DNA from 2 places in the Paenibacillus sp. GM2FR genome. Region 2 is predicted to be linked to the other one. Evidence: predicted binding sites of a transcription regulator. Region 2 holds the regulator's gene; the other holds the start of a gene.

Region 1 (7,085 bases), 3.9 Mb from region 2:
ATGTACTACACGCTGGGACAACGCCAAGGTCTCGGAATCGGCGGATCAGGCTCCGGAGAGCCTTGGTTTGTTGCCGACAAACATTTAACTAACAATATTCTGTACGTTGTTCAAGGCGATCATCCGAGTTTGTATTCAACCGGACTCGTTGCCTCCGGAATCAACTGGATTGCAGGACAAGACGCTATGCCCAAAGACGCCTACACCTGCACCGCGAAATTCCGCTACCGTCAGCCGGATCAGGAAGTTACGATAACTCCGCGCGAAGACGGAACCGTTCATGTCGCTTTTGCGAAGCCGCAAAAAGCAATCACGCCGGGACAAGCCGTTGTCTTCTACCAAGGGGACGACTGCCTTGGCGGAGGAACGATCGAAACGGCGGATAAAGTTCCATATTAATCCGCTGGCCTGAACGAAAAGAGCACACACTTAACACGGAAGAATCCGTAAAGTGTGTGCTCTTTTTTTACCTGCTAGCGAAGAACATATTCTACCGTTTCTCCCCGTTCTAGGCTGACGGCTACGTCAATGAAACGCTGATTGGAGCTGCCTCGAAAGGGAAGCGAGACATCCCTTAACTCCAGCTGGAATTTGCCATCCACGATTACATCGCACTGCATCGCCAATTCGCGCAGCTTCGGCTGCCTCAGCAGCGCTTCAAAGGTGAAGCCCGTGTAGGCCCATACACTTTTCCCGGGACAGAGGGTCCTGAGCTTGCGTACAAATACCGTGCATTCCTCCGGCGAGAAGAACGGGTCTCCACCGCATAAGGTCACGCCATCCAGCAAGGGGTTGTCGATGATATCCTGCAGGATGGACGCGGACAACTCTTCTGTAAACGGCTCCCCCGCTTCAAAGTCCCAGGAATCTGTATTAAAACATCCGGCGCACGCATGACGGCAGCCGCTCACGAATAGAACTGCCCGAAGTCCCGGACCTTCATTGATGCTCTCGGGGATGTATCCGCACACATTCACAGATGCTTCACCCGATCCCTGACCTCAGCCTGCTTGGCCGAATTGAAGCGCTCGGTATAATTGCCCGTTAAGTATCCCGTCACTCTCCGCAGCCGCTGGAAGTTTCCATCCGCCTCCAAGGCGCCGCATCCAGGGCAAGCACTTCCGATAATCCCTTCGTAGTTGCATGCCGGACAACGGTCGACGGGATGGTTTACAGAGAAATATCCAATGTTCTGCTTCAGCGCAAACTTCACGATGTCCTGAAAAGCAGCCGTATTCTGCCTTGCGTTGCCGTCCAGCTCCACATACGAAATCGCTCCTGCATTACACAGCTCATGGAAAGGAGCTTCGGAACGGATTTTGCGGTACGCTGCCATCGGATAGTACACCGGAATATGAAACGAGTTCGTATAATATTCGCGGTCTGTCACACCCTCGATCACGCCGAAGGTTTGCCGGTCCAGCTTCGTGAATTTTCCGGACAACCCTTCTGCCGGCGTGGCAAACAACGTGATGTTCAGGTTATATCTTTCACTGGCTGCATCGCAAAACTGGCGCATATGCCGGATGATCTCAATTCCCAGAACGCGACTGTTCTCATCCTCTCCGTGATGCAGTCCGGTCAACGCCTTCAGGCATTCGGCCAGCCCGATAAATCCAAGCGCCAGGGTACCGTGCTTAATCAGTTCGCGTACCTTGTCCTCCGGGGCCAGGGTTTCGCCGCCTTCCCACACGCCTTCCCGCATCATAAAATCCGACGCTTTGGCCGGTTGGTCGGCCTGCAGCTCGTAACGGTGAATCAAACCCTCTACCGCAATGGTCATATACTGATCCAGCTGCTCATAGAAGAGATTCAGGTCAGGCATATCCCGTTTCCCTTCGATGATGCCATGCTCAATGCCGAGACGAACCAGATTGATCGTATTAAAGGATAAGTTGCCTTTGCCGCTCAGGCGGTTTCGCCCGAACCGGTCTGAAATTGTCCGTGTCCGGCAGCCCATGGTGGCAATAATCGTGTCTGGCTCGTCCGGGTTATAGTAGACCAGATTAAACGACGCATCCACATTGACAAAATTCGGGTAGAGCCTGCGGCTGGAGCACTCAACGGCTTTCAGGAACAGATCGTAATTGGGCTCCCCTTGCGCCTGGTTAACCCCTTGCTTGCACTGAAAAATATGCTGCGGAAATATCGGCGTCTCGCCGCCGCCGAGCCCTTTCATCGTGGCATCCAGCAAAGCGTGGGATACCAGCCTACCTTCGGTTGACGTGCACATGCCGTAGTTCAGCGATGTAAAGGGAATTTGCCCGCCGGCCCGGCTGCTCATCGTGTTTAAATTATGGATCAGGGATTCCGCAGCCTGCTTTACTTCATTTACCGTTTCGTTATATGCGTAGTGATATATTGTCGGGTACATGTCCTTCAGTAGCCCATTGTCTATGTATATTTCGTTATCCTGAAGAGCTCGTTCATATGACCAATCCTCTCCATGCTCCGCTTCCCCGAAGTAGGCAAGCCCTTTGCGGAAATGCCGACGAAACGATTTGCCGACATACGGCGCTAGATCCCAATCGATTTTATTTCCGGACACGCCGCCGAATTGACTGTTCTGCTGGGATTGAAAGATGATGGCCACCAGCGCCATCGCGGTCATGATGCTCTGCGGCGGCCTGACCGATCCGTTACCGGTATTGAAGCCCTTGGCCAATAGACGGTCAAATGGGATGAAAATGCAGTTCGTCGTTCCGAGTGCATACTGGTCCAGGTCGTGCACGTACACATAGCCATCCCTCACCGCTCTCATGAGTTCTCCAGGCAGGATGAATTTGCTTGCCATCCATTTGGCGTACTCGGAGCCGATCCGACTCATTTTTCCACTGAAGGATTCTCCGTTCAGATTTGCATTCTCCCGGAGCAGATCCAGATTCGTTACCCCAATCACATCCCTGCTGATCTTGTAGAGTTCTCCCCGCCGCATCCGCTCCAGATCACGGGTTTCCCTGTAATGTTGATAAGCTGACGCCACCTTTGCGTATCCTGTACTTTGCAAATGCTCGACAACGATATCCTGAATTTCCTCCACGCTCACCTGTTCCATACCCGCGGTGGCATGAGCAACCTCATCCCCAATCCGCAAGGAGGCTTCCTTGCGGGAAGCACCCTCAACCGCAATAAATGCTTTATCCACCGCCTCCACGATCCGGCTTATCTCAAAATTCACCAGGCATCCGTCTCTCTTCATAACTTTCATGAATATAATCAACTCCTCGTCTACATCTCATCAACATACTATATATAGTTTTATTTTATTAATTTACATCCATATATAGTTTAATGCTGTGAGATAGATCACGCTTATTAATCCGAGAAACGGATCAGGCGATTCCTGAAAACATCCAAGAAGGGCCTGATACCCAACAGCAAAAAGGCACTCGAGCGATCATATCGATCACATCGGGTGCCTCTTGGTTTAGCTGCAGTAGGATTAACTTTCGGCAGGCGGCATCGGGGTTGGTGTCGGCTTAGCATAACCTGTGCTGTATTTTTCGTCGATTGCGATCCGAATCTCCATCAGACTCTTGCCCTCGCTGCTCATTTTGGCAGATTCCACGGCAATGTCCAAGCAAACCCCGCAGCGGGTGCCATGATCGTCCCACACCACGCTGCCGTCCTCCTGAATCTCATCAATAAAACAGTTCAGGTTGCTCTCATGACCGGCACTGTCCCCGCAGCCGCAATAACAAGGAATATATTTCAGGACATCACTCACCTGGGCGGATAATGCATAGATCGTTTGGAGCTCGCTGGTCTGGCTCTTCAAAAAGGCAGGCAGCTCGTCTATCGAGGCCGTCGCCTCCTGGATATCCCCATTGGACAGCTGGGTCTGATGCCCATGCTCATGCACGGCCTCGGCCTGTCCATTGGAGACCTGTTCCGAAGCGCTTTTTCCCGAGCAGCCGCTCAGCACCATGCCGACGGACAGCAGCAGGATGGCAAACCGTTGTTTCCCTGTTTTCATCATTCATTTCCCCCATTTGCGCGGCCGTAGTTACCATTCATGTTAATACGACCCTATTCTTCGCGTCGTAATCGCTGATTATGTGCGATCTTGGCTTCGTTCCCCTGCTCCGTCGCCTGATAGAACACCCGGCGGGAGAGCTCCTTCGGCAAATATTCCTGCTTGACGTAATGGCCCGGATAATCGTGCGGATACTTATAGCCGACATGTCCCAGCTTCACCGCCCCCGAGTAATGCGCATCACGCAGATGAAGCGGAACCTCTGCCGATTTCACTTCATCCATGGCGGACATCGCCCGGGATATGGCTGACACAACGCCATCGGATTTCGGGCTCTCCACCGCAAACAGGATGGCCTGGGCAATGTTAAGCTTGGCTTCCGGCCACCCGTTGTTCCGGTAGGCATCAAGTGCACTCACCGCCTGCACCATCGCTTGCGGATTGGCAAGTCCGATATCCTCGCTGCTGGCAGCAATCAAACGGCGGATGAACACCATCGGGTCCATCCCCAGCTTTTCGACCGCATACAAGAACCAGAACAAGGCCGCATCGCTGGAACCTCGAATGCTCTTATGAAAGGCGGATAGCACGTCATACTGCGTGGACTCGTCCGCCTTGACGAGCGGCTTGCGGATCGATTCCTCGGCCACTTCGAGCGTAATATGAACCGTACCGCCTGCATCAGGCGGGGTCGTCATCGCCGCCAGCTCAAGCGCATTCAGTGCACGCCGGATATCCCCGTTCGCCATGGTTGCAATATGCTCCAATGCTTCCTCATCGGCCTGGAGATCCATGAAGCCAAGACCTTTATCTGGGTCGGATAGCGCGCGCAACATGGCGATCATGGAATGGTTCTTAGTCAGCGGCTCAAGCTGGAACAAGGTTGAACGGCTCATCAAGGCCCCATTTACGTAATGAAAGGGGTTCTCTGTCGTCGCGCCGATAAATATAATCGTCCCGTTCTCCACGGCAGGCAGCAGCGCGTCCTGTCTTGAGCTGTTAAAGCGGTGAACCTCATCCAGAAACAGGATCGTTTTGGTGCCGTACAGGCTGCGGTTGCTTTGGGCTTGCTCGATGACTTCCCTCACGTCCTTAACCGAGGCTTCCACCGCATTCAGCCGAACGAAGTACCCCTTCGTTTGCTGTGAGATAATATGGGCCAGCGTTGTTTTGCCGCATCCCGGCGGCCCGTACAATAAAATGGAAGAAACCTGGTCTGCCTCTATGGCCCGTCTAAGCAGCTTGCCCGGACCGATAATGTGTTCTTGTCCTATATATTCATCCAGCGACGAAGGGCGCATCCGATCGGCCAGCAGCCGGGAATCACGGTCCCCTTCACGCCCGATACTGAATAAATCCATTGCTACACTTCCTTGTCTGATATCAATGCAAAGATAGCCGGTTTCAATCAAATCCGTCAGCCTCTATCATACCATATTCGATTTCGTTATGCCTGTAGCTAGCCTATGAGATCCAATCTGGTGATTCGAATAATCCATCGATATTCGCTGCTCGTTTAACATGATAACCAACTTTTATCTTTCCAGAGCGTTCAATATTATAGGAGACTATAGAGAATCCTTATCCAAGGAGAGTGGCTATGACAACTCGCAAGAAGTCCAAACGTAATTTATCAAACGGGGCTATCAATATGGGGATCAGTTTACTTGGACTCTATACCCATGTTAACCATAACAATCTATTAAAAGAGATCTTTGGGCCCGAATACCTCGACGATGAGAGACTCGCGATTAACCTGCTGTATGCCATCCTCATCTTGCAGTTCCTGGTCGGCCTTTATGCCTTCACTCGTTCATCCATCATTCTCTATGAATATAAGCAGGGCATCCGAAATGAGGAAGAGGACGAGGTTTCATTATAAACGTATCACTCGAATACCACGCACGAAGGGAGGCTATTGAATTGAAACGAAAGCCTATGCGAAAAATGACACTCTTCATCATCCTGGCAACTGCAGGTTCCATCCTCGCTGTATGGACTTTGATCCGGTTTATCGAAAATCTGGGCTCTTCCTACCAAATGCTTGGTTAGGCACAAGCACAACAAAATGACCCGCAGAGACAAGCACATGCCGACATGTACCACCCCACGGGACATTTTCCGTTCTTTCCTCTTCACGCTTAACGTTACTTCGTTAGTAACACCATCTCACCTTACTCCGCAGGCCAGCCGCTGGCCGTAATTTCTGAGGTCTCCGTCATGATATACGAAGGCAGCGGCTCCCCATGCAGCAGCCACAGCTCATGCAGTGCCCGCGTACATCCCACATACATCAGCTTGGCATCCCAAGCTTTCTCCGCGTAATGCGCCTGATCTGCATCCGCCACCACAACCGCATCGAACTCAAGCCCCTTGGACAAATAAACAGGAAGCACGGAATAACCGCCCTGATACGTTCCTTTGCTGCCATCAATCAGGTTCAGCTCCGGCCATTTCGAACTTAACCCCTCATGCAGCTCTTGCGCTTCTCGCAAGGTCCGAGTGAGTATAGCGACCGTCCGATATTCCTTAGCGATGAGTGCCTCCATCGCCCGTTCCAAATCTCTCGTTCTGGATTTCGCCGAATCATAAGGAATCAAGCGAACGGCATCGCCGCTTCGGAATACGGGTACGGCGAGCAGATCACTGCTAACCCCCTTCTCCAAAATGCCGTTCGCAAATTCGATAATCTCCATCGTGGAGCGATAACTGCGTGTCAAGGCAAAATAGGCTGTCTCCTCTTCCTTGAACAGGGAGCTCATCTCTTCCCACGCATGAACGCCGCGATAGGCATGAATGCCCTGCGACAAATCACCTAATATAGTGAAGGAATGTCCTCTGACGAACAGGTCCAGCACAGCCACCTGGAATGGCGAGAAATCCTGAGCCTCATCAATAACGATATGGTCAAAACGCTGCTCTCCGGTAATATCATTCAATAAACAGTGGAAATACAGCAAGGCAGGCAAATCCTCTTCGCGGACCACGTTCTTCTTCAAATCTTTACGCGTTGCGGCGAGCACCTCGGGCGGAATCAGAGCGGATAGCTCTTCAAACCACGATCCGGTTGCCTTAACCGCCCCAAACAATTGTTTATATAGTGAGACCG
Region 2 (7,085 bases):
CCTGATATAGGACGGTTTTTTGTTCCAAATGGGCAATGTGCTGTTTGGCTTCTTCGAGCTTAACGAGCGCCGCTTCTTTATGCTCCATTATGAGAGTGTAGCGTTGCGGAATGGTCGAATCCCCTTCGAGGCAGAGGTCGACGTACGTTTTAATGACTTCAATCGGCATCCCGGATTGCTTGAGGCATTTGACGCCATGCAGCCAGTTGATCGATTCTTCGTCGAACATCCGAATGTTGTTTTGATTGCGCTGTACGCTTGGCACCAGGCCTTTATCCGTATAAAAGCGCACGGCGTGCTCGGTAAGTCCCGTAATCAGGGCGGCTTCTTTGACCGTATGCATGTGTAATCCTCCTTGGAAAATAAATTTTTGAAGACGGCTTGACTTCGTGTAACACGAAGGCAGTAGGCTTATTGTAATGCAAATCGACCGAAAGCGGAAGCCCCGCTGAGGTGCCCGATTCACGGGATTCGCGGCCGTTTGCCGTTTTACATTTGAACCATGGGAGGAATTACAATGCAAACTGTAACATTGAACAACGGAGTGAAAATGCCGATCATCGGCTTCGGAGTCTACCAAATTCCCGATGCTGAAGAATGCGAGAATGCAGTATATGAAGCGCTGATGGCCGGTTACCGCCTGATCGACACCGCCGCGGGTTATCTGAATGAGGAAGCGGTCGGACGCGCGATCAAGCGCAGCGGCGTACCGCGTGAAGAGCTGTTCATCACGACCAAGCTCTGGGTTCAGGATGCCGGCTACGAGAGTGCCAAGCTGGCGTTTGCCAAATCCTTGAGGAAGCTGCAGCTCGACTATCTCGATCTGTACCTTATTCACCAGCCGTTTGGCGATTACTACGGCGCTTGGCGTGCGATGGAAGACCTGTACCGCGAAAGCAAAATCAAAGCGATCGGTGTCAGCAACTTCCTGCCCGATCGACTTATGGACCTCATCGTGAATAACAAAATCGTGCCCGCCGTCAACCAGGTCGAAACGCACCCCTTCTACCAGCAAATCGAGAACACCGCTTTTATGAAAGAGCAGGGAGTGCAGCACCAATCGTGGGGGCCGCTCGCTGAAGGACGCAACAACATGTTTGGCAACGAAGTGCTGACCTCGATCGCGGAAAAATACAACAAGTCCGTCGCTCAGGTCGTGCTGCGCTGGCTTGTTCAACGTGAAGTCGTTGTCATTCCAAAATCAGTGAGAAAAGAGCGGATCGTCGAAAACTTCAACATTTTCGACTTTGCGTTGAACGCGGACGATATCGAACAAATTTCCACCCTCGATACGCGGAAAAGTCTTTTCTTATCGTACCGCGATCCGGAAGTCGCCAAGATGATGGGCAACTGGAAAGTCGATCTGTAAACCTTGATCGAACCGTAAACTCATCACGCGTTCATCCTCATCTATAAAGAAAGGACAGTGCGCCCCTGTCCTTTCTTTACTTGAATTGCAAATTGTTTGTCCTGGATAGGATCGGGTCGCGAAAATAAAACAAGCAGCGCCGGGAACCCCCACGCTGCTTGTTTTCATGATTTAAATTGATTACCCATCATTGTATTCAATTTCGTCCCCAATTCGCCCCCAAGACCTTTTCTGAAAAGAATTAACAAGTCATTAAAAAACAAAAAAACCCTTGATGTACCATCAAGGGTTTTCTTCATATGGAGCCTAGGGGGATCGAACCCCTGACCTCATCGCTGCCAGCGATGCGCTCTCCCAGCTGAGCTAAGGCCCCGTAAGCGACTTCTATATCATATAAAAAATCAGCAGGCATGTCAACATGTTTTTCACATTTTTTGATGACGTGCTGTATCCCTTTTACTTCTCTATATCATGTCACTTATCGATAATGAGGATGGGCGCCATGGGAGCACCGGAAGAGCACCTGGATCACGCGGAACCCCGGCGCTCTTACAGCTCCTGACCGTCCGTATCCTTGGACAGCAGGCTTTTCAGTTCCTTCATAAACATATTGATATCCTTGAACTGCCGGTACACGGATGCAAACCGGACGTAAGCCACTTCGTCGACTGGATATAACCGTTCCATCAGAAGCTCCCCGATCTGGCGGCTCTCCACCTCTGCTGCTGCGGTATTTCGCAGTGCCTTCTCAACATCCGATACGATCATATCCAGCTGGTCCACCGATACCGGACGCTTCTCGCATGCACGTATCAAACCGCGGAGTACCTTCTCCCGGCTGAATTCTTCGCGGCTTCCGTCCTTCTTCACGACGATCAGCGGCGTTTCCTCCACCATCTCAAAGGTTGTGAATCTCTTGCTGCACTGCTCGCATTCCCTGCGGCGGCGGATGGATTTATTCTCGTTGGCAGGCCTGGAATCAAGCACTTTCGTCCCGGCATAACTGCAATATGGACATTTCATAAAGTCAACTTCACTTCCTTCGTTTCAGCGTATTTTAGCCTTAATGGCGCTTAAGAAAAATTTACCAGCAAAACTTTTTTCTTTTATGTTATGAAAATGCGAAACCCGAGACATAATACTTTTACCAACCCAAGGAGGTGAACTTAACATGGCACAAAGCAACAACAACTCCAACAACCTGGTTGTTCCTCGCGCAAACGCTGCTCTTGAGCAATTGAAGTACGAGGTAGCTCAAGAACTTGGTATCTCCATTCCACAAGACGGATACCAAGGTAACATGACTTCCTACGAGAACGGTTCGATCGGGGGATACATCACAAAGCGTCTTGTAACCCTGGCCGAGCAACAATTGGCTGGTCAATTCTCCGGTCAATAATTGATTCTTCCTTAAAAAAGGAGTGTTGGACGGCTCGATGTAAGAGCCTGTCCAGCGCTCTTTTTTCGTTAAAAGCCGTCCTTATACACATCCGTATATTGATTATAATAATAAATCACGCGCTGTACATAGTGACGGGTTTCCCCGATGGGAATACTCTTCACATTCTCGTAGGTTCCATCCCACATGCCCTTGTTGATCCAATTCTTGACGTTCCCGGGGCCTGCATTATAGGCAGCGATGGCGGCAATCGGATTGCCGTCCATTTCCTTGTGCAGGTTCTGAATATACCAGGTGCCGAGCTGGATATTCGCATCCACTTCATTCTTCACGCTCAGCAGGTTCACCGACGGCAGCTTGGCCATTTCCATCGCCCAGTTCGCCGTATCCGGCATCAGCTGCATAATGCCCAGCGCGCCTTTCTTGGACTCCTTGCCCGGCTTGAAGTTCGTTTCTACTCGTATGATGGAAGCCACCAGGAATGGATCAACCTCATAATAAGCGGCATGCTTCCGAATTTCATCCTTATAATGAATCGGATACAGCAAGGTCATCCAGTTCGAGCTCAGAAACAGCAGCGCTACAAAAGAAACAAACAGCAGGAGCAGCACTCTTTTTTTACGGAGCCACTTCATAACCGAACCAACCTGCCCCACAGGTTGTCCACCTGCTGCTGTGTTTCGGCCAATGTTCCGCTGTTATCGATGAGGATATCCGCCAGACGCTTCTTCTCCTCGATATCCATCTGGCTGTTTAAACGCGCTTCTGCCGCTTCCCGGTTAAGATCATCGCGCACCATCAGGCGCTCAAGCTGCAGCTCTCGCGGCACATAAACGACAGCAATCTGGTCAAGATAAGAATACTGCTCCCTTGCCTCAAGCAGCAGCGGAATATCCGCTACCACGAGCCGGTCGGGATACTGCCGCTCATATGCTTCCGTCCGTTCCCGGATTTCCTGCCGGATCGCCGGGTGCGTGATCTCATTCAACACCGTTCTCTGCTCGGGATGATGGAAGATCATTTCCCCGAGTTTTTTTCGATTCAACGTACCGTCCTCAAACAGGATCGCTTGTCCAAAATGTTCGGTCACTTTACCCAGCACCGGATGACCCGGGAGCATGACTTCCCGGGCGATAAGATCCGCATCGACGAGAAGTGCTCCCTTCTTGGTCAACATAGAGGACACGGTGCTCTTGCCTGTTGCAATTCCTCCGGTTAAACCGATATTCATGACTTCACCTCATAACAGCTTCATTATACCCATGACGATTAACAAAAAAGCAGGCAAATAAGAGATAAAACGCATGCCGCCCTTGGATGCAAAGCGTAAACCAACCCTCATGCCCAGCACCAGGAATATCCCGCTAAACAAGGAAACGATAGCTGCCGTACCTAGCGGTGAGAAGCCCAGCATGGCAGCGCCAAGTCCTGCTCCGAACGCATCGAGCGATAACGCGATCCCGAGCCACATCGCCTCCCACGGGGAGATGCTGCCGGAGTCGTCCAGATCCGCTTTTGATGGACTGCGGAGAATTTGAATGACAATGCCGATCTTTGGAATCTCAAGAGAGAATACCGCCCGCTGAACATGCTCTTGACCTGCCGTGTTAACCTCACGTCGTGATTTCACTTGATAGTCAGCCGCCTTCGTTTCCATAAGGGACTGGGAAATATCCCTATTAGAAACCGGCTGCACATCAGACTCGTTTTTTCTGCGAACTTGCTGATATAGAGACCATAAGCCCAGCAGAATCAAAATGGCGGCTCCGATCACGGACGCCACAGATGGGGATAAGAACCGCTGCAACAGCGCGCCTGCCTGCATGGAGGCGCCGAGCACCAAGCCGGAACATAGCGAGATGATCAATACAGACAGCAGCGGTATCCTTGTTTTGCGCAGACCGTATGTAACCCCCGCGCCAAATCCGTCCAGGCTTAACGCCATGGCCAGCAGCGCAGACGAGAAAATATGACTGAGCACCCTTTTCCCTCCTCGTAAGCTCCACATCAAGCGGCTCATTCATGAAGAAGAGCAGCTCCATGCGCTCCACATATGTTCCACATTATATGTGTAGGGAAAGGAATGGGTGCACGCCTATTGGATTACTTCTTTACCGGCTGACACTTCGGGCAGAAATGGGTCCCCCGTCCGCCAACCACGATCTTATGAATCGGTCCGCCGCATGTATGACACGGCTTGTCCTTCCGTCCGTAAATCTGATGACTATGCTGGAACATCCCCATTTCACCCTGTCCATTGACATAGGACTTTATGGAAGATCCACCCGCGTCTACGGCTTCGGACAGTGTATCCACAATCGCATGATACAGTCGCTTGAGCTCGGCATCCTTCAGGCTGTTAGCATTACGCTCCGGATGAATCTTGGCTCGAAACAATGCCTCATCGACATATATATTGCCGATGCCGACCACATATGCCTGATTCAGCAGCACCGCCTTAATCTTCGTTTTCTTGCTGCCGATGACTTCCTTGAAGGTTCCGAATGTAAACGTATCATCCAGCGGCTCATACCCCAGCTTGGCAAGCGGAGCATGCTGGAACTCTTCCCCTGTTGCAAAGAGATGCATCGTTCCGAATTGGCGTACGTCCTTATAGCGCAGCTCCGTGCCGTCCGAGAAATGGAATATGACATGGGTGTGCTTCTCCACCGGCTCCTCGGCAGGGTACAGCCCGTAACGCCCTTCCATCCGAAGATGCGACACGATCACCAGTCCGTCCAGCAATATCCGCAAAAATTTCCCGCGGCGCTCTACGCCTTCCACGGTATGATCCTTCAACATAAACGCAAAGGCCTCAATATCGTCAGGACGCTGTATAATCCGCGGCAGATGTACGGATACATGATCTATATGCTTACCTTTAATCAATTGGTTAAGTGTTCGTTTCACGGTTTCTACTTCCGGCAATTCCGGCATAATGACTTCACCTCATCTCCCATTATACCGGAAGTTGGGACAGAGCGGGACCATGGTTTTGTGGAAAGGTATGGTGCATATGGCCCCCCTCTTCACGCCATGATCCCTGTAAACAATCCTCTATCGGCTGGCACCGTGTGCAGCTTTACTTCGCTTCGTACCAGTTCTCGCCATAGCTGACTTCCGATTTCAGCGGTACCGACAGCTTCAGTGCCTGACTCATCACGTCCGGCACCAATTCCTTCATGATCTCCAGCTCATCCTCCGGCACCTCGAACACCAATTCATCATGCACCTGAAGCAGCATGCGGCTCTTCAATTGACGATCATGCAGCGCCTTGTCCATATGGACCATGGCCAGCTTGATAATGTCCGCAGCGGTTCCCTGAATCGGCGTATTCATCGCCGTCCGCTCGGCAAAAGACCGCAGGTTAAAGTTGCTGGCGTTAATCTCTGGCAGATAGCGTCTGCGTTCAAGCAATGTTTTCACATAGCCGTCTTGCTTCGCCTGCTTGACGATCACGTCCATATAACGCCGCACACCCTGGAATACCTCGAAATACTGGTCGATGAACGCCGCGGCTTCCTTCCGGGTAATATTCAGGTTCTGGGACAAGCCATAGTCGCTGATTCCATACACAATGCCGAAGTTAACCGCCTTCGCGGATCGGCGCATATTGGAATCCACCTCATCCACGCCGACTCCAAACACGTCCATCGCGGTCTTGGTGTGGATGTCCATATCGTGGACGAAGGCTTCCTTCAGCCGCTCATCATCCGAGATATGCGCAAGCACGCGCAGCTCAATCTGGGAGTAGTCCGCCGCCAAAATGCTCCAGCCCGGCTCGGACGGAACGAAGACCTTGCGCAGCTTGCGGCCCTCCTCCAGACGGATCGGAATGTTCTGCAAATTCGGGTATTGGCTGCTCAGACGCCCCGTTGCGGCAATCGTCTGGCGATAGTACGTGTGCACTTTACCAGTCTGTGATGAAATCTCCTTCAGAAGACCTTCCACATAGGTGGATTGCAGCTTGGCCAAGGTACGATACTTCAGAATCAAGCGGACAATATCGTGATAAGGCGCAAGCTTCTCCAGCACCTCGGCATCGGTAGAATAACCGGTTTTGGTCTTCTTGATGACCGGAAGCTCCAGCTTCACAAACAGAATTTCGCCCAGCTGTTTAGGCGAATTGAGATTGAATTCCGTCCCGGCAATCTCATAAATCTCATGTACGAGCTTCTCGATCTGTTCTTCAAACTCGCGACCCAGCTCCTTCAAAGCCTCCGCATTAACGGCAATGCCCTGCTTCTCCATATCGGCCAGAATTCGGGACAGCGGCATCTCCAGCTCATGGAACAGCGGCAGCATTTCATTGGAAG

The links. Region 2 encodes NrdR, which represses ribonucleotide reductase genes. Its sites were predicted from a motif close to AACACNATATATNGTGTT; they were not measured.
Region 1: PAEVO_RS00290 (anaerobic ribonucleoside triphosphate reductase) is a predicted target of NrdR. The motif match lies at 3,243-3,260, and genes of this name have one in related genera.

The regions. Positions count from the first base shown of each region.
Region 1 is NZ_MKZM01000008.1:31,887-38,971, reverse strand. It holds gene mnmA (tRNA 2-thiouridine(34) synthase MnmA) at 1-399, shown strand, start outside; gene nrdG (anaerobic ribonucleoside-triphosphate reductase activating protein) at 474-977, opposite strand; gene PAEVO_RS00290 (anaerobic ribonucleoside triphosphate reductase) at 974-3,208, opposite strand; gene PAEVO_RS00285 (PCYCGC motif-containing (lipo)protein) at 3,443-3,979, opposite strand; gene PAEVO_RS00280 (replication-associated recombination protein A) at 4,030-5,337, opposite strand; gene PAEVO_RS00275 (hypothetical protein) at 5,577-5,858, shown strand; gene PAEVO_RS34565 (hypothetical protein) at 5,900-6,028, shown strand; gene PAEVO_RS00270 (HelD family protein) at 6,151-7,085, opposite strand, start outside.
Region 2 is NZ_MKZM01000008.1:3,979,119-3,986,203, forward strand. It holds gene PAEVO_RS17985 (MerR family transcriptional regulator) at 1-343, opposite strand, end outside; gene PAEVO_RS17990 (aldo/keto reductase) at 518-1,369, shown strand; tRNA gene PAEVO_RS17995 (tRNA-Ala) at 1,670-1,742, opposite strand; gene nrdR (transcriptional regulator NrdR) at 1,919-2,392, opposite strand; gene PAEVO_RS18005 (alpha/beta-type small acid-soluble spore protein) at 2,541-2,768, shown strand; gene PAEVO_RS18010 (lytic transglycosylase domain-containing protein) at 2,837-3,403, opposite strand; gene coaE (dephospho-CoA kinase) at 3,400-3,999, opposite strand; gene PAEVO_RS18020 (MntP/YtaF family protein) at 4,009-4,749, opposite strand; gene mutM (DNA-formamidopyrimidine glycosylase) at 4,872-5,705, opposite strand; gene polA (DNA polymerase I) at 5,851-7,085, opposite strand, start outside.